4 regions of the Shinella yambaruensis genome follow, and region 2 is predicted to be linked to each of the others. Evidence: riboswitches for the same ligand, from Rfam matches in the RefSeq annotation. Region 2 holds a riboswitch; each other region holds the start of a gene.
The links. A riboswitch is a leader RNA that binds a small molecule or an ion and turns the genes downstream of it on or off. The one in region 2 is predicted to bind cobalamin.

Region 1 (4,622 bases), 130 kb from region 2:
GCGCCTCGTTGCGCGCGCCGAGCATCAGCACGTTCTTCATGGCGAGCTTGGGATCGTCGGTGCGGAAGAGCACGCCGTTGCCGCGCACCTTGCGGTCGATCTGCAGGCGGCCTTCCTCTTCGGCCGGCGTGATGGCGACGGCGAAGTACATGCGCTTCGCGGTCTTCGAGATATCGGCGAAGAACTGCTCCTCCTCGCCGATCTCGGCGAAGAAATTGGCCATGTAGAAGGCCCATTGCACGTTCTCGAATTCCGCGAAGCGGGAATTGGCGACGGTGATGTGGCAATAGCCGAGATGCGGCGTCTGGGCGAGCGTGCGGTGGAAGATCAGCTTGGGAAAGCGGATCGACTGGTGGAAGCCGTTGATGCGGTCATGCGTCACGTTACCGGCATTTTCCAGCTTGCGGCCGGTGCGCTCGGCCACCTCCTGGTAGGTGAGGTAACGCTTCTCGCTCGGGCTCCAGGGGAGGTTCCGGTCGATGCGGCCGGTGCGCAGGAATTCGGTATGCACCGCCGGCTTCGGCTGGTTCGCACGCTTGTAGGCGACCGCGTCGTAATAACGGAACTTGGTTTGCTGCACGCGCCGGTACTCCATCCTCGCGCTTCCCTGCGGCAAGTTTATGGAAACCGCGTTAAGCATTCCTTGCCGGGGCGCTCCTGTTTCCTTTGGTACGCCGGGTCGCAATATGGCAAATGTGGCAGCCCGGCGGCCGGCCTGCCTCCGATGCGGTCAGCGTGCCCGTTTAATTTGCATAATTGATTGAAATATATGCAATATTGTGAAGGCCCGTTCGGGCTCCCGCTGTTTTCCTCCTGTCGTCAAATCGGAATGGCATGTCGCTTTCTGGCATGTCATTCGCCGATTCTTGCGCTTAGATAAGGACACTCGAGGTGCCGCCCGAAAAGGCGGAGAATTGGGAAGCCGGTTGAAATCCGGCGCTGCCCCCGCAACGGTGTTGGAGAAAACGCGGCAGGACGCCACTGGACAAGATGTCCGGGAAGGCGCCGCGATGGTCCGCAAGGACGCTCCTCAGCCCGGAAACCAGCCTTGGGCAACGATCGTGACTGGCTGCGGCGGGCGGCCGGGAAGCGTGCAGTCCGTGCGCCTTGCGCCCGGATGCCGTCTCCTTCCGTGCGCCGTATCCCCAATTTGCAATCCGAGGATCCGGCATGGACATTCGCAGCGACGTGCTCCGCAAGCTCAAGAACCGGCGCGAGGGCCATAGCCTCGAGCAGGCCTTCTACATCGACCCCGACCATTACAAGCTGGACCTGGAGACGATCTGGTACCGCGACTGGCTGTTCGTCGGCCATGACTGCGAGATCCCGAAGGCCGGCAACTATTTTACCGTGCAGATCGGCGATTATCCCGTGGTCATCACCCGCGACCGCACGGGCACCGTGCGCGCCCTGCACAATTCCTGCCGCCATCGCGGCTCGCGCGTCTGCACGCAGCACAGGGGCTCCTCGGCCAAGCTCGTCTGTCCCTACCACCAGTGGACCTACGAGCTGGACGGTTCGCTGCTCTTCGCCCGCCACATGGCGGAGGATTTCGACAAGAGCCAGCATGGCCTGAAACGGGTGCACTGCGAGACCGTCGGCGGCTACATCTTCCTCTGCCTGGCCGACGAAGCCCCCGATTTCGCGCCGTTCCGCGCCACGGTCGAGCCCTATCTCGCCCGCCACCGCCTCGGCGAGACGAAGGTCGCCTTCGAAAGCACGATCGTCGAGAAGGGCAACTGGAAGCTCGTCTGGGAGAACAACCGCGAGTGCTACCATTGCGCCGCCAACCATCCCGAACTCTGCCGCACCTACCCCGAGGCGCCGACCGCGACGGGCGTACAGGGCGCCAAGGACGATCCGGTCATCGCCGCGCACTGGGAAAAGTGCGAGGCCGCGGGCCTGCCGAGCGAATTCAGGATGTCGCCGACCGGCCAGTTCCGTGCCGCGCGCATGCCGCTCATCCAGGATGCCGAAAGCTACACCATGTCCGGGGCCCGGGCCGTCCAGCGCCCCCTATCCAATGAGGTGCTGGAAAGCCACATCGGCACGCTGCTGCTCTTCCACTATCCGACGACATGGAACCATGTGCTCGCCGACCACGCCATCACCTTCCGCGTCCTGCCGCTCGGTCCCGAGCTGACGCAGGTCACGACGAAATGGCTCGTCAGCAAGGACGCCGTCGAGGGGGTCGACTACCGTCTCGACGAGCTCACCCATGTCTGGACCGAGACCAACGACCAGGACCGGCGGATCGTCGAGGAAAACGCCTTCGGCATCCGCTCGCCGGCCTACCAGCCCGGCCCCTATTCGCCGGAGGACGAGGGCGGCGTCATGCAGTTCGTCGAATGGTATGCGAATTTCATGATCGACCGGCTCGACGGCGGCAGGAAGCCGCTCTCGCGGGTGGCCTGACATGACGATCGCCAGCCATTTCCGCCACTTCGACGAGCTTCATCCGTGGAACGATCGCCAGCACATGCTGGAATGCATCGCCGCCACGGTGGAGACATCGGATGTGATGACCTTCACCTTCCGCTCCGATCGCGACAACTGGTTCCGCTACCTGCCGGGCCAGTTCGTCACGCTGGAACTGCCGGTGTCGGAAGACGAGCCCGTGATGCGGACCTACACGCTCTCCTCGACGCCCTCGCGCCCCTTCTCCGTTTCCGTGACGGTGAAGGCGCAGAAGAACTCGATCGGCACGCGCTGGATGTCGGATTGCGCCCCGCAGTCCGACGTCGCCTTCGTCACCTGTGCCCGCAAGCCCGAGGACCTCCTGTTCAAGGCGGAGCTGGAATGCCTCGCCGCGCAGATGCCGAAGCTGGCGCTCGGCTTCGTCGTGGAAGGGCAAAATCCGCGCGACGGCTGGCACGGCCTGCGCGGCCGCATCGACGCCGCCCGTCTCTCGCTTCTGGCGCCCGACTTCCGCGACCGCACCGTCTTCTGCTGCGGCCCGGAGCCCTTCATGCGTGGCGTGCGCGACATGCTGAAGGTCTGCGGCTTCAACATGGAGCGTTACCACGAGGAGAGCTTCCAGCCGGCCGCCGCCCCCGCGCCTGAGGAGATCGCCATCCGCGCCGGTGCCGGCGAGCAGGAGGTGGATGCCAACGCCGTTGCGACCGTCACCTTCACCATGGCGGGCAAGGACGCCAAATGTCCGCCGGGCCAGACGATCCTGCAGACGGCCCGCGCTGCCGGCGTGCGCATCGGTGCAGCCTGCGAGGGTGGCCTGTGCGGCACCTGCCGGGTCATGAAGGTCTCGGGCGAGGTCGACATGCGCCACAATGGCGGCATCCTCGACGACGAGATCGAGGAGGGCTACATCCTCGCCTGCTGCTCGCGGCCCATCGGCGACGTGCAGATCGAGGCGTAGGAGCGGAGCCTCAGAAATCCTGGTAGTTCAGCGGCGTGACCTCCACCAGGCGGCGGCCGAGCGTGGTGGTCGCGGTGCCTTTCGCCATGATGCCGGCGCGCACCTCGGCCGTCACGGCGACGGGGAAAGACGCCGTCGCGCCTGAGGCGAGCGTTACGGCGCCGGCCGTCTGCGCGGCGGTGCCGGCCTCGGCTTCGGCCGTCACCGTGGCCTTGAAGGCGCCGCCTGCCGGGATGGAGGCGGTGAGCATCCCGTCGAGGGGCTCGAAGGGCTTTTCCGGCAGCAGCCCGCCGAAGGCCCAGGCCTTGCCGAGTGCCGCCTTGGTCATCGGCGCCACGTTGACGTCGATATCCGTCAGCGCGCCCTTCACCCGGTAGGGGCAGCGCCGCTTCGAGCAGTTGACGCCGGCGGAGAACTGCCAGAGCGCGTAGCTGTCCCAGTTGCCCATCGGGAAGGCGTCTTCGATGCCGGGCTTGTAGCGGGCGTACCAGAGCGGCAGGCGCGAGAGGATGCGGTATGTGTCGCGGTTGAGCGCGATGTGCCGGGCGGTCGAATGGTTGGTATAAAGTACCGGATAGCGGCCCGTGCGCGTCTTGATATGGCCGGCGAAGACCTGCGCATCCGCAAGCGACATGTAGTTGTCCGGATCGATGCCCTCGATGTCCAGCACCATCATCTCGTCGTCCTGCGGATTGGCGTAGTCGAGGAAATGATTGGCCTGGTCGACAGGATTGCCCGGCCGGGCGAGGTGATAGGCGCCCCAGAGCAGCCCTTTCGACCGGGCGAGCAGCCGGCGCGTCTGGTAGAGTTCGCGGCTCACCGCGTATTTGCGCCACATGGTCTTGCAATGCGCCACCGTGTCGCCGCCATGCTCGCCCTTGCAGCTGAAACTCTCGGGCAGGCCGTCGGAAGCCTTGGAGATGAAGCCGGCGATGCGGCTGTCGGAGAGCATTTCCGACCAGTCGATCTCGTTCAGCTCATAGGCATCGATGACGATGGCGTTCTCGGGCTTTTTCCATGGTTCCACATAGGCCGCGCTGGCGGAGAAGGGCAGGCCCGCCAGAAGGAGAAGGGCGGCCAGGCCGGAACGATGCTTCGGGTTCATGGACGCTCCTGTTCGATTCCTGTGCCTCCGCAAGCGGCCATGGTGGACGAAGCATGGTTAACGGACGGCTAACGCGCGCAAGGCTGCGCGAAGGCGCTTCGGCAGCCATTGAATCAGGAGTGGGGAGACCGCATATGGAAC
Region 2 (4,622 bases):
TGGCAGCATAACCGATGCCGGCCTCACCAGAGACCGTGGCGTCCGCGCCGCCCGCAGCGACGCGGGTCAGCGCTTCAGGCTGCTTGGAGAATGGCAAAATCTCGATTTCGGCTTTGCCGGCCTGCTTGCAAAGATCATTTTCGGCGATGACTGCCTTTTCGTGGTAGCTGCCGGACTGGATGGCAATCTTGCGGCCGCAAATATCGGCTGGGTCGAACTTAGTCGGGTTGCCGGCCTTGACGGCCCACATGCTGCCCGTGTCGGCATAACTGACGAAATTGACCGCTTTCATACGCTCGTTCGTGATCGAAAAGGCAGAAACGCCGATGTCGAACTTGGTTCCGAGAGCGGGCAGAATGGCCTCGAAGGCCGAGGTCTGAAAGTCGATCTTGACGCCGAGCTTCTTGCCGATCGCGTTGGCAATATCGACGTCGATGCCTTCCGGCGTCTGTCCATCCTTCTCGCTCAGGAATTCCCAGGGTGCATAGGCGGTGTCCGACCCTATGGTCAGGACGCCGGCCGCCTTGATTTTTTCGGGCAAACGGGAGGCCAAGACCTCCTCGACCTTGATCGCCGAGGTGTCGAAACTCTGAGCAAAGCTTTGACCGCTCAAGGCAGTCAAAGCGAAGGCGGTGACAATTGAAACATGAGTCAGGATCTTGATCATTTTTGTTCCCCATCTTGTTTGCGGCGGACCGGGTGACGCTTGGGAGGACCGACGTCTCCCTCGTCCGACACGCGCACTATGGGATGAGCGCAGTCGGCCGTCCAATAATAAGATCGGCCCACTCTATTCCAACAGGTTATTGGATGGCGCGCCGAAATCAGGCCGTTGACTTGCGCTGACTGTTGGCTACGGTGTCTTCGATGGTTCCTGACATGCCAAGCGACGTCAGGTGAAAAGGGAACACGGTGAGGACTACCCATCAGGGGCCGAGACCGTGACTGCCCCCGCAACTGTGAGCGGCGAGCAACCTCGAAAGACCACTGGTGAACCTCGTTCGGAGGCGCTGGGAAGGTGGAGGACGCGACGACCCGCAAGTCAGGAGACCTGCCATCACGAATGAAACCGAACCGGGCGGGGAGTCCGGTCAGGAGCAGTGATGGCGAAAGCATCTTCCCGGCCGGTGGCGACACCTGCCTATTGCGTGATTCAATCCGCGCCGCATCAGATCCTTGTTTGCAAAGGCTGCAAACGGACGGAGCGTTACCGCCGGCCCGGCGGAACCATGATCGCGAACCTGCGCGCGTCCATTGCCGAAACGAGCCTCTCCGACCAGTTCGAGGTTACGGGAACCGCCTGCATGGGCGGCTGTGACCAGCCGTGCTCGGTCGCCGTTCGTGCTCCCGAAAAGGCGAGCTGGCTCTTCTTCAACCTCGATCCAATCGAGGACGTGGCCGACATCGTGCGCTTTGCGCAGCTCTATGCCCAGCTCGATGACGGCTGGTGCCGCTCCGTCGACCGACCCGGCAAGCTCGCAAGCAACATCCTGGCGCGCCTGCCGGCGATGATCTATCGCCCGGCGCATTCCACGTCATGACCCACGCAGCAACCAGCACCTGCTATCGAAGGACCCCACGATGGAACGTGTTGCCCCGACGACTGCCACCGCCATGTCAGAGCATTGGAATGCTCGGGCATGGAAGTTTGACGCCGCGGCGTCCCATCGGCGCGACGCCTCGTCATGGCGGGCAGTGTTCGAAGCCGCACTCGGCAGCAGGCCTCAGGACGTCGTCGATCTAGGGTGCGGGACCGGAGCGTGCGCGCTCCTCGCGGCGAGCCTTGGCCATCGTGTCACGGCCGTCGATGGCTCTCTCGAAATGCTTTCTCATGGGAGAACCGCTGCTGCCGAGGCCGGCCTTGAGATCGACTTCATCCACTCGACCATGGACGAAGCGAAGCTTCCGGCGTCAAGTGCCGATGCCGTCGCGATACGCAATGTCCTGTGGACGCTCGAAAACCCGCCGGCCGCACTGGCCCTGGCGCGCGAAATCCTCCGGCCAAGCGGCAAACTTCTGCTGTCGGATGGGCTTTGGTATCGCCAACGCGTCAACAACAGTCGCGAAATCTTCGGGACAAACCTGCCCTTCTATAACGGTCTGACCGAGACCGATGCGCGTGCGCTGATCGCTGGCGCCGGCTTCCGCTCCGTTGAAAGCTGGCGCCACCTGATGCCCGGCGACCCTTACGGCTCCGTTTATGACGATCCGGATACCCCGATCACCTTCTTCGTTCTCACCGCAATCGCTCCGGAGTGATTTTCATGTCTCGCAATCTTTGGTTTTCCGCTTTCGTAACGGCGATGCTCGTCTCCCCCTTTTCCGTCTTTGCGCAGGAGGAGCTTCGCGTCGTGGAGCCGTTCCAGCTGCAACGGCTCGATACCCAGACCGGGGGGTTCCAGCTTCGCGCCAACGGCGTCACGGAGACGCTGGTACAGACGAATCCGGAGGCGGCGGTGCTGCCGGCGCTGGCCGAGCGCTGGGAGACATCGGCCGATGGCCTGAAATGGACTTTCTTCCTGCGCCCCAACGTCACCTTCCACGACGGAACCGCGATGACGCCGGAGGCCGTCGCGGCATCCTTCAAGGCGCTCCTTCCGACCGGCAATCTTATCAAGAACGCCAAGGTCAAGGATGTCAGCGCCGGTGACGGGACCGTGACATTCACGCTTGAGCAACCGTTCGCGCCATTCCTTGCCTACCTCCTGGACCCCGCCGTTCCGGTTCTTGCGCCCTCGTCGTTCGCTTCAAGCGGAGAACTCACGGCTATCGTGGCGACAGGACCGTACAGAATCGAAAAAGCGGAACTCCCGCAGGGCCTCGATCTGGTTCGGCATGACAGCTATTGGGGTGACGTCGCGAAAATCGAGCGTGTCCGCGTGGATGGCATACCGAACCCTGAGACCCGCGTGAACATCGCGCTGGCAGGTGAAGGCGATCTGGTGCTGGAAATCCCGACGACGGCCGTCTCGCGTATCGACCGCTCCGGAGAGACGCACATCGTCCGTGCACCGGTGCCTCGGGTCGTCATGATGCTGGTCAATGTCAAAAAACCGCAGTTCGCCGATGTCGAGATTCGCCGCGCGCTCAGCTTTGCCGTCGACAGACAAGCAATCGCCCGGACGATCATGGGCAACGAGGACCTTGCCGCGAACCAGTATTTCCCGCCCGCGATGAAGGGATGGCATTTTGAGGATTTCAAGCCGCAAACGCTCAACGTCGCCGAGGCGAACCGTATCCTCGACGAGCTCGGCTGGAAACCGGGGGCAAACGGGATCCGTGAAAAGGATGGCACGCGCTTCGCCGGCATGATGCGGACATTCCCGCAACGCGCATACCTGCCCGTGATTGCCGAGGCACTCCAGGCCCAGTTAAAGGCGATCGGCTTTGACCTCTCCATCCAGGTCGGGGAATCCAGCCTTATCCCGGAAGCACAGAACGATGGGACGCTCGAGTTGGGACTAGGCATCCGCACCATGATCTACCAGGTGCCGGATCCGGTGGCGCGCCTCACCAGCGACTTTGCGACCGACGAACCCAGCACAGATGCGACCGGAGCCACCGGATGGAAGAGCGAGGAGATGCGGGCAGCCGTTGCCGCATACAATCTCACGACCGATCCGGAGGCTCGCCTGCCGCTTCAGCGCAAGATGGCTGAAATCCTGCAGCACGAACTTCCCGTCATCCCGATCACGTTCACCGATGAGAAATACGCCGTCTCGGAGCGGCTGGAAGGCTTTGTTGCCGACCCGGTGATGCAGACGCGACCGCTCAATCATTTGTCGTTCAAGGACTGATCCATGCAGCGCGCGGTTCGTCACGCCGTTCCGCGCGCTGTTTTGCGCCGGGTTCTTGAGGCTCTCTCGGTCGCGTTGATCCTCGCGACGATCTGCTTTGCGCTTCTTCACGCCATTCCCGGCGACATGGCGCTGAGGATCGCCGTCAGCCGGTTGGGAACGGAAAATATGTCTCCAGCGGCGGTCGAGCAGATCCGCGACGCCGAGATGCTGTCTCGCCCTCTCCTCGTGCAGTATTTCGACTGGCTGAAGGCGGTCGCCACCGGTGATATCGGGCGCTCCTTCGTTTCCGGCCGGCCCGTGGCCGAGGAACTTCGGCAGGCTGGCGGATACACCCTGCGGCTCGCAGTTATCGCCTGGCTGCTCTCCTATGCATTGGCTTTGCCGCTTGGTATCGCGGCCGGTCTCAAGCCCGATGGCGCAATCGATCGGGCAACGGCATTCGCCGCGGCGGCCTTTTCATCGTTGCCGACCTTCCTGATCGGGATCGCACTCATCTCGATCTTCGTACTCGCCCTCAACCTGCTTCCGCCAGCAGGGTATCGACGACCTGAGCATCTCGTCCTTCCAGCCATCACGCTGGCCCTGGGGCTGATGGCGCCGTCTATGCGGGTCATACGCGATGCTGTCGCTGAAGTGCAGGCCTCAGCCTACATGACCTATGCTCATGTGAGAGGGTTTGGCAAAGTCAAAGCCTTCATACGGCATGGCCTGCGAAACGCGAGCGTTCCGATCGTCACCTTCGCGGCGCTTCAGTTTGCCTATCTCATGGACGGCTTTTTTGTCGTGGAGACCTTGTTCAATTTTCCGGGGATCGGGAACGCG
Region 3 (4,622 bases), on a different replicon from region 2:
CAGCAGCAGCCAGCCGGCCGCCGTGAAGGGCAGCACCAGCCAGACATGGGGCATGGAGCGGTCGGTGAGCGAACCGAGCATCCAGTACATGATCTCCGTCGCCGCAAAGGGATTGGGCGAGAGGTTGAGCACCAGCGAGGTCATCGCGCCGGCAAGGCTGGAGATCGCGATGCCGGCGAGGATGACCGTGAGCGGCCGCCCGTCCGCGCCCGCCATCGCCTTGAGGACGAGGACGGCCAGCATCGCGCCGGCCAGCGCCATGAGCGGCAGGGCGAGCATGAAAAGCGCCGAAAGGCCGGTATAGATGGCGATGACGGCGCCCAGCGAAGCCGAGGCGCTGATGCCGATCAGCCCCGGCTCGGCCAGCGGATTGCGCAGATATCCCTGCAGCGCCGCCCCCGAAAGGCCGAGCGTCGCCCCGACGATGAAGCCGAGCAGCGCGCGGGGCAGGCGGATTTCCTGCATCACCAGGACGAGCAGTTCCTCGCCGCCGCCGAACAGGGCGCGAAGACTGTCGGAAAAGGCGACGTCGGCCGGGCCGATGGTGAGCGAGAGGAGAAAGAGCGCGAGGGTTATCGCCGCAAGAAAGACGAGGGTGGTCCGGAAATGGGAGCGGATGGTCACGGTGCGGCCCCCCTGGCCCGGCGTGCGGCGGCCTGCAGGGCGCGGGCGGCCTCAAGGGTGAACGGCCCGCCGCAGACGGTCAGCCGGTTTTCGAGGGGTGCCTCGGCGGTGGCCACCGCAAGGGCGCGATAGGCCGGATGGGCGAAGTTCTGTTCGGCAAGGGCCGGCCCTTCGACCTCTGACCGGCCGCCCGCCATCAGCTCGGGATCGGCAAGGACGAGCAGTTCCAGCGGCAGGCGGGCGGTTCCCGTCATGCCCAGCATCTCGGCGATGTTGTCGAGGCCCGCACGCTTCACCACTTCGGAAACGAGCGTGCCGGAGCCGGCGGTGTAGCTGTTGGCGAAGGTGAGGGCTGTGCGCAGCCGCGGCGTCCCTGCGGCTTCGAGCGCCGCGATCTGCGCATCCATGCCGGCGATCAGCGTCTTCGCCCGCACGGGATTGCCGAGCAGGTCGCCCATGCGGGCGAGATTCGCGCGGACCTCGTCGAAGGAGGCTTCCGGCTGGAATTCCTCGACGCGGAAGCCGAGCCGGCGCAGCAGCGAGATGGTCGTGCGCGTCGTGTAGGTGCCGGCGAGCACGAGGTCGGGCTTCATAAGGAAGATCTCCTCCGCCAGCCCATGGTTGACGGCATAGGCGCCGGCCTCCTCCGCCATGGCCGAGGTGCCGGCGTCGCGCGCCAGATAGGAGACCGAATGAAGCTGGCCGGGCCGTGCGACGAGCATGGCCAGCTGGTCGGTGCAGACATTCATCGACACGACACGCTGCGGAACGTTGTCGGCACCGGTGGCCGCGGCCGGCCAGGCGAGGCCGGCAAGGATCGCCGCAAGCCAGCGCCGGCTGCCCATCAGAAGGTCGCCTTCAGGCCGGCGAAGGCCGTCAGGCCCGGCGTGTTGAAGCCGTAGACCTCCTGGTAGTCGCGGTCGAACAGGTTGTCGATGCGCCCGAAGACCTCCACCGTGTCGTTGACCTTGAAGCTGCCGCCGACATTGACCACCGTGTAGCCGCCGAGCGTCACGCGCGGCGGAACGAGGGTGGCGAAGACCACGTCCTTCATCCTTCCGTTGAACACCGCCTCGGCAAAGACGCGCGCCCGCTCGTCGTGGAAGACATAGGCGGCGTTCAGCGAGCCCATGTGGCGCGGCCGGCGCACCTCCTCAAGGCGCGGCCCGCCGGCCTCCGCCTGTTCGGTCGCTTGCGTATAGGTATAGGCGCCGGTCAGCGTGAGGCCGTTGAAGAAGTCGACCGTCGCGGAGACCTCGACACCCTGCCGGCGGCTTTCGCCGTCACGGTTGACCGGCGTCGACGTGAAGTCCGGATTGAAGACCGTGGCGATCTCGTTTTCGAGGTTCTGGCGGAAATAGGTCACGTCGACGATGAGGCCGCCGTCGAAGAAGCTCTTCTCGACACCGATATCCCAGCCGAGGCTTTCCTCCGGCTTCAGGTTGGGGTTGCCCTTGAACGTGCCGGGAAAATAGCCGAACTGCTCGTAGAAGGTAGGGTTGGTGACGGCGGTGCCGAGGGAGGCATGCAGGCGCGTATCGGCCTGCGGCACCTGCCAGGCCGCGCTCACCGTCCAGGTGGCGGCATCGGCGAATGCACCGTTCCAGTCCTGCCGGATGCCACCGTTGAGACAGAACTGCTCGAAGAATTCCCCCCGGTATTCGCCGATCAGCGAATGGGTGTTGCGGCTGAAGGTTTGCGTGAGATGGGACGGCGAGAAGGTCTCGCGCTGCCATTCGTAGCCGGCGGTCAGCTGGTGCACCTGGTTTTCCAGCGCGTCATGGCGGTAGGAGGCCTGGTAGGTGGCGTTGTAGCGGTTGCCGTCGTTCCAGCTGTCGCCGAACGCTTCGGAATGATCGAAGCGGTGAAGGTCATAGGCGGAGAACCGGGCCTTCTGCGTCAACGCGCCGTCGAGCGCGCTGTTGCTGAGGCCGATGGAGCCGAGAAGCTCGCGGTTCTTCGTATAGTCGCCCACGTCATAGGCCATGGCCGTGTCGTTGTCCTGCTGGTCGAGGTCGCTGCGGCGGTTCACGTAGCGCAGCGTGCCATCGATTGTCGTCTCGGGCGAGAGGTCGACGGAGAAACGGCCGTTCAGCGTGCCGTTGCGGTCGCCGTCCTTTTCCCCGCCGATGTCGGAAATGTTGAAGCCGCCGGTGCGGCGCAGCATGCCGGAGAGCGAATAATCGTAGTTTTCCCCGCCGCCCCGGGTGGAAAGCGCGCCCATGACGGTGCCGTCGCTGCCGACCTCGGTGCGCGCGCTCGACGTGGCGGTGCCGCGCTCGCCGCGCTTCGTGATGATGTTGATGACGCCCGACATGGCGTTGGCGCCCCAGAAGGTGCTCTGCGCGCCGCGCAGGATCTCGATGCGCTCGATGTCGTCGGCGATCAGGCTGCCGAAATCGAATTCGCCCTGGTCGTTGTTGTTGGCCTCGACGCCGTCGATCATCACGAGCACATGGTTGCCTTCCGCCCCGCGCACGCGCACCTGCGTGAGGCCGCCGAAAGACCCGGTGCGCGACACGGCGAAGCCCGGCACGAGCCGAAGCGCATCGGCGACATAGCGCACCTGGTTCTTCTCGATCTGTTCCCCCGTGATGACGGTGACGGCGCGGCCGGATTTCTTGAGGTCCACCGAGGTCAGGCCGTCGGTGATGACGATCTCGTCGAGATCGGTCGGCGCATCGGCCGCGGCCCTTTCCTGGGCGTAAACCGGTGGACACAGCGCGATAACGAGCAGGGAGGCCCCCGCCAGGTGCTTCTTCATCTTTCCCCCAAGGCAGGACGCGCCTGCACGGTTTTCCACCGCGGGCGAGGGAGGATCATGGAAAAGCGGGCACTTTCCCGAACCGTCCACCGGCGCGGCGACATCGTCGACAATGTCACCGCTACGGACGGCCGCGCCCGGACACACCCCGTATCCTGGCATGGGTGACCGGCACAGGCAGGTCTCCTGACTTCCGCGTCGTCGCTATCCTCGCCTTCCCGTGCAGAACGCACAGTGGCATCGTGAGGCAAGCTCGGCGGTTACAGTTGCGGGGGCAGCCACGGTCTCGGCCCCTGATGGGTAATCCTCACCGTGTTCCCTTTTCATCCGTCGGGCTGACGGAACCTGTGTCGCGAACAAAGCTTATTGGCGGTTGCGAAGCCCGGTCAAGGGGCATAAGGCCATACCCACAGTCATGGACGACAGAAATTGACCGGGCAACGGCGCCAGCGCCAACGCCGTCAGGATCATGCCACCGGGGAAGGGATACGGCCGGCTCCGCAGGGAGCGAGCCTCATGGGTCCGATGCTTACCGCGCCGAGTTGGGGCCGAGGCGTGCCGTGGTGGGTGCGCTCCCTGCCCTTGTGAACCCTGGTGACGGAGGCCACGAGGTGCGCCGGCACGAGATCGATGCCATAGCGGCCTTCCTGACCCGGACGGCATAGGCCGGTTGGGTCAGTCGTCCCGCCGCCGGTCTTTGAGTGGTCGGCTGGCCGGTGCGCACTCTGCGGGCACGGGAAGGTCGTGCAGGCGCATCAGGCCGTCGATGGATGCAGCCGCGTGTCCAGGGCGAAGCTTTCCTGGAATTTCAGGGCATAGGTGCCCGGCGCGGCGCCTGCGAGAAAGATCAGGTTCCAGCTGTGCGGCGAGACCGCGCTGGGGATCGCGACGAAACGGTGCCGTCGCAGCAGGTCGTCGCCGAAGGCCTGCTGGCCCGCGCCGGGAATGCCCGGGCGCAGCCAGTTGGGATTGGGCACCGTTTGCGGATCGACGACGTGGACATCGCCGATATCGGCAATGACGGCGGCCGTCATGCGATGGGCCACCGTGTCGAGCGCACGAAATCCCTTGTGGACCGCGACTTCGAGGATTGCGGTCGCAGGATCGAGCGAGCAGTAGACCGCGCGCGTGCCCTTGCTGTTCCAGCGGCCGCCCACGCGGTAGGCGCCTTCGCCGCTATCCCAGCTCGGCGCATGGATAGCCTGGTCGAGCCGCCACGCGACCAGCTCGCTCC
Region 4 (4,622 bases), on a different replicon from region 2:
CGGTTCAGGACCGAGGTTTTCGCGGATCGCCGCCGCCCAGGCGTCGAATTCCGGCCCGTCGGGAATACGATGGCCGAAGGCAAGGTCGAATGTTTCGGAGCGCCGCGACCAGTAGTCGCGAATGTCCTCCTTGAGGTGGCTGTTGGCGCGGGGGCCGTGCATCACCGCCCCTCGCCGGCATCGATGCGGGCAAAGATGTCATCGAAGCGCGGCCGAGCGCGGGCCGGCACCTCGACCTTGCGGATCGCCTCCGTCAGCTCCGCTTCACCGACCTTGACCAGCATGACCATGCCCATGCCGAAATGCGGCGAGCATTTGATGCCGTAGTAACCCGGCTGGTCGAAGGTCACCTCGATCTCCTCGTTGATCTTGCCCTTGAAGCCCGCATAGCCCTCGGGAACCATGCCCTCGATACTCGCGGCATTGTGGCTCTTGTGAGTGGCGATGAACTTGACGCTGTCGCCCGGCTTGATCGCCAGGAAATCCGGCTCGAAGACCATGGAGCCCCGTTCGCCGCGATTGCGCATCTCGACGCGAAACGTTTCGGCGGCGGCGGGAGCGGCATGGAGGAAAGCGGCGAAGGCCGCAGCGAGGAGGAAACGGGTTTTCATCATGCCTCTGCAACGAGCTTGAGTTTGGCGGGCCGCGGTTCCGGCCGGCGATAGCGGATGAAGCAGCCGCCGGCGCTGTCGCGTTCGACATCGACGGTGACGCCGAAGACGTCGGCGAGGCGCTGCGGTTCCAGCACCTTGGCGGGCGTGCCGAGCGCGACGATGCGGCCGCCCTGCATGACGGCGATGCGATCGCAGAACATGGCGGCGTGGTTGAGATCGTGCAGCGCGGCGACGACGGTCAAATCCTGCTCGCGCACCAGCTGGAGCAGGCTGATCTGATGGCCGATGTCGAGGTGGTTTGTCGGCTCGTCGAGAAGGAGGATCGGCGCCTGCTGGGCGAGCGCGCGGGCGATATGCAGCCGCTGGCGCTCGCCGCCGGAGAGCGTGTGCCAGAGCCGGCGGGAAAAGTGCGCCATGTCGACCTCCTCCAGCGCCCGGTCGACGATGGCGTCGTCCGCCCGCGACCAGGGCGTCAGCGCGCCGAGATGGGGCGTGCGGCCGAGTTTGACGGCCTGGCGCGCGGTGATGCGCTCGGTGGTCTCGGCCTGCTGCTCGACGAAGGCGATGCGGCGGGCGATCGCCTGCCGGCCATGGGCGGAAAGCGGTTTGCCGTCGAGCGTCACCGCGCCGGCCTGCGGCCTGCGGATACCGGCCATCAGCGCCATCAGGCTGGTCTTGCCGGAGCCGTTCGGGCCGATGATGCCCAGGAACTCGCCAGGGTGCACGTCGAGCGAGACATCCGACAGGATGGTCGTGCCGCCGGCCGACCAGGAAAGGCCTTTTGCCGAGAGCGTCACAGGGCCGATCTCCTCTGGCTGAGGATGAGCGCGAAGGCCGGTGCGCCGAACAGGGCGGTGATGACGCCGATGGGCAGCACCTGGCCGGGGATGATGATGCGCGACAGCACGTCCGCGGCGATCATGAAGATGGCGCCGATCAGCGCCGAGGCGGGCAGCAGCAGCCCGTGCCGGACGCCGACGAGCATGCGCGCGACATGGGGAATGACGAGGCCGACGAAGCCAATCGAGCCGACCATGCTGACCATGCTGGCGGTCATGACGGCGGAAACGGCGATCAGCACGACATAGACGCGGCGCACCGGAATGCCGAGCGAGGCCGCCGATTCCGTGCCGAACGTGAAGGCATCGAGCGCGCGGGCATGCCAGAGGCAGACGAGAAGGCCGAAAAGCGCGACCGGCACGGCCAGCCCGACATCCGGCCAGCGCACGCCGGAAAGGTTGCCGAGCAGCCAGAACATGATGGCGCGCGCCTGCTCGGCATTGGCCGCCTTGGTGACGATGAAGGAGGTGAGCGCGTTGAAGAGCTGCGACCCGGCGACGCCCGCCAGGATGATCGCGCCCGTGCCGCGGCCGGCGCGCACGGCGAGCGCGCTGACGAAGCCGAAGGCGATGAGCGCGCCGATGAAGGCCCCGATCGGCAGCGTCAGGAGACCGGCGCCGAAGCCGAGGATCGCGATGCTCACCGCCCCTGTCGAGGCGCCGGCGGAAATGCCGAGGATGTAGGGATCGGCCAGCGCATTGCGCAGCAGCGATTGCAGGATGACGCCGGAAAGCGCCAAGGCCGAGCCGCAGCAGGCGGCGACGATCGCGCGGCTCAGCCGGTAGTTCCAGACGATGCCCTCGTCGATCGGCTCAAGCGCATAGCCCGCCTGCCACAGGCGGTTCGCCAGGGTCTTCGCCACGATATCGAGCGGAATGGCCGTCTCGCCCACCGCCGCGCCCACCCCGAGCGCGGCGGCGAGCAGCACGAGCGCCGCGAAGGCGGCACCCGCACGAAGCAGGATGGGGCGATCGGCCGTCACTTTGCGAGGCCAGCCTTCTCGACGGCGTCGGCGAGCACCTCGATGCCTTCGATCGTGCGGATCGTCGGGTTCATCGCCTGGGCGTCCATGTCGACGACATGGCCGTTCTTGACGGCCGGCATGAGGCTGGCGACCGGATCCGACTTCAGGAACTGGTGCTTGACGGCGACATCGTCGGCCGGGAAGCGGCGGCGCTCCATCTTGCCGGCGACGATGATCGTCGGATCGGCCTTGGCGATGGTTTCCCAGCCGACCGTCGGCCATTCCTCGTCGCTCTCGATGACATTCCGGATGCCGAGCGCCGACAGGATGTAGCCCGGCGCGCCGTTGCGGCCGGCGACATAGGGGTCGATGTCGAGTTCGGCGCTGGAGAACCAGAAGACGGCGGAGAGCTTGCCGTCCGCCGAGGCGATCTTCTGGCGCGCCGCCGCCTCGCGGGCCTTGAGGTCGGCGATGACCTTCTCACCTTGTTCCTGAACATCGAAAATCTGCGCCAGCTCGCTGATTTCCTTGTAGATCAGGTCCATGGTGAAGACGGTCTTGCGCACGCCGTCGCCGCCGCCGGAATTGTCCTTGCCGACGCAATCGGCGGGCGAGGTATAGACCGGGATGTTCAGCTCCTCGAACTGTTCCGGCGTCGCGACGATGCCCTCCGGGCCGACATGCCACTGGAACTGCGCCGTCACGAGGTCCGGTTTCTTGGCAACGACGCTCTCGAAGCTCGGGTCGTTGTCGGCAAGGCGCTCGACCTTGGCGTTGACATCCTCGTAACCGGCCAGAACCGGACCGATCCAGACGGCCGTGCCGACCATGCGCTCGCCGACGCCGAGCAGGTAGAGGATTTCCGTCGTGCTTTGGCCGAGCGAGACGGCGCGCTCCGGCGCCTTTTCGAACGTCACGCTGCGGCCGCAGTTTTCCAGCGTCAGCGGATATTGCGTCGCGGCCGCCCGCACGGCGCCCGAGGACAGGACGAGCACGGCGGCGCCGGCCAGCGCGGAAATGAAGGTTGCGGCGCGTGCGGCCGCAGGCAGAGTGGTCATGGGTGTCTCCCGGATGAGTGAAAGCGTGCGGGCTCAGCCGACGCGCCGACAAAGGCGGGTCGATTGCGGTCGGGAGAAAACGAATGGGATTCCGCCGTCGCCGGCAGCCAGGGTCGTCATAGGGTCTCCTGTTCCGGGCATCCCCGCCCGTGACTTGGAAATTGGCTCGACGACGGCAGGTCTCCTGGCTCACGGATATCTGCTGCCTGTCTGCCTTCCCGCGGGGAAACCGCAGTGGCATGACGCGAAGACGCGTCCTAAGGACAGGCGGCAATCCGCCTACAGTTGCGGGGGCAGCCACGGAATGGGTCCCTGTTGGGCCGTCCGCACCGTGTTCCCTATTAATCCCCTGGGAGTCATCCTTCGGGGAACCGTCTCCCCATCCTTAGTCCGCCGTGCTCGGCAGCGTCAAGGCGCTCAGCTCTCGAAATCCCCGAAGACATCCTGGAGGCGGGTGAGCGTGTCGACGCGCTCGCTCACCTCGTCGCCCTTCAGGACGATGATGTTGCTGAGCATGAGGTCCATGACGGCGGTCATGGTGGCCGCGCCGTCCCAGAGCGGCCCGTGCGAACCGGGCACGATGAGGCAGATGTCGGAGACCTCCGGCCCCCAGGGGCAGAACTCGTCGGTAAGCAGAACGACCTTCACGCCGGCCCGCCGCGCCTCCAGCGCGAGCGGCCGCGCCTTGGCGGCAAAGCGGCGCACGTCATGCAGGAAGAGCAGCCGTCCCTCGACGGAGCCGTCAAGCAGTTCCGCATAGGTGCCGTTGAGGCCGTCGACGAACTGCACGCGCGGGCGCGTATAGGAAAGCTGGCTGGCGAAATACTGGGCGATGCCGCGCACGTTCTGATAGGCGGCGACATAGACTTCCGTTGCGCCGATCAGCGCGTCGATCGTCTGCTGCCATTCCGGCGCGCTGGTGATGGCGTAGATCTGGCCGAGATTGTCGATCTGCTGCTGGATGAGGCCGGCAAGAAGCTTTCCCTCCTTGCGGTCCTGCTCCAGCGAGGCGACCGGCCCCTTGACCTCCCAGGCCGGGTTGGAGCCGCCGCGGCGCAGTTCGCTCTTCAGTTCGTCGAGCCCGTCGAAGCCCATGCGGCGGAGATAGCGCCCGATGGTCATCGGCGAGACCTGGAGGCGCTGGGC

Region 1: another riboswitch for cobalamin. It lies ahead of WMC41_RS03630 (aromatic ring-hydroxylating oxygenase subunit alpha); the one in region 2 lies ahead of WMC41_RS04345 (DUF1636 family protein).
Region 3: another riboswitch for cobalamin. It lies ahead of WMC41_RS27725 (TonB-dependent receptor plug domain-containing protein); the one in region 2 lies ahead of WMC41_RS04345 (DUF1636 family protein).
Region 4: another riboswitch for cobalamin. It lies ahead of WMC41_RS25285 (ABC transporter substrate-binding protein); the one in region 2 lies ahead of WMC41_RS04345 (DUF1636 family protein).

Annotation. Positions count from the first base shown of each region.
Region 1 is NZ_CP150638.1:754,718-759,339, forward strand. Features, by position in the region: gene WMC41_RS03625 (DUF6656 family protein) at 1-580, opposite strand, end outside; cobalamin riboswitch at 873-1,065, shown strand; gene WMC41_RS03630 (aromatic ring-hydroxylating oxygenase subunit alpha) at 1,171-2,415, shown strand; gene WMC41_RS03635 (flavin reductase family protein) at 2,417-3,376, shown strand; gene WMC41_RS03640 (glycoside hydrolase family 25 protein) at 3,387-4,481, opposite strand.
Region 2 is NZ_CP150638.1:880,506-885,127, reverse strand. Features, by position in the region: gene WMC41_RS04350 (transporter substrate-binding domain-containing protein) at 1-667, opposite strand, end outside; cobalamin riboswitch at 852-1,073, shown strand; gene WMC41_RS04345 (DUF1636 family protein) at 1,230-1,541, shown strand; gene WMC41_RS04340 (class I SAM-dependent methyltransferase) at 1,582-2,259, shown strand; gene WMC41_RS04335 (ABC transporter substrate-binding protein) at 2,265-3,797, shown strand; gene WMC41_RS04330 (ABC transporter permease) at 3,801-4,622, shown strand, end outside.
Region 3 is NZ_CP150640.1:403,460-408,081, reverse strand. Features, by position in the region: gene WMC41_RS27735 (FecCD family ABC transporter permease) at 1-624, opposite strand, end outside; gene WMC41_RS27730 (ABC transporter substrate-binding protein) at 621-1,469, opposite strand; gene WMC41_RS27725 (TonB-dependent receptor plug domain-containing protein) at 1,469-3,388, opposite strand; cobalamin riboswitch at 3,548-3,752, opposite strand; gene WMC41_RS27720 (RES family NAD+ phosphorylase) at 4,144-4,622, opposite strand, start outside.
Region 4 is NZ_CP150639.1:623,820-628,441, reverse strand. Features, by position in the region: gene WMC41_RS25305 (class I SAM-dependent methyltransferase) at 1-162, opposite strand, end outside; gene WMC41_RS25300 (pseudoazurin) at 162-614, opposite strand; gene WMC41_RS25295 (ABC transporter ATP-binding protein) at 611-1,411, opposite strand; gene WMC41_RS25290 (FecCD family ABC transporter permease) at 1,408-2,436, opposite strand; gene WMC41_RS25285 (ABC transporter substrate-binding protein) at 2,433-3,476, opposite strand; cobalamin riboswitch at 3,634-3,867, opposite strand; gene WMC41_RS25280 (MurR/RpiR family transcriptional regulator) at 3,894-4,622, opposite strand, start outside.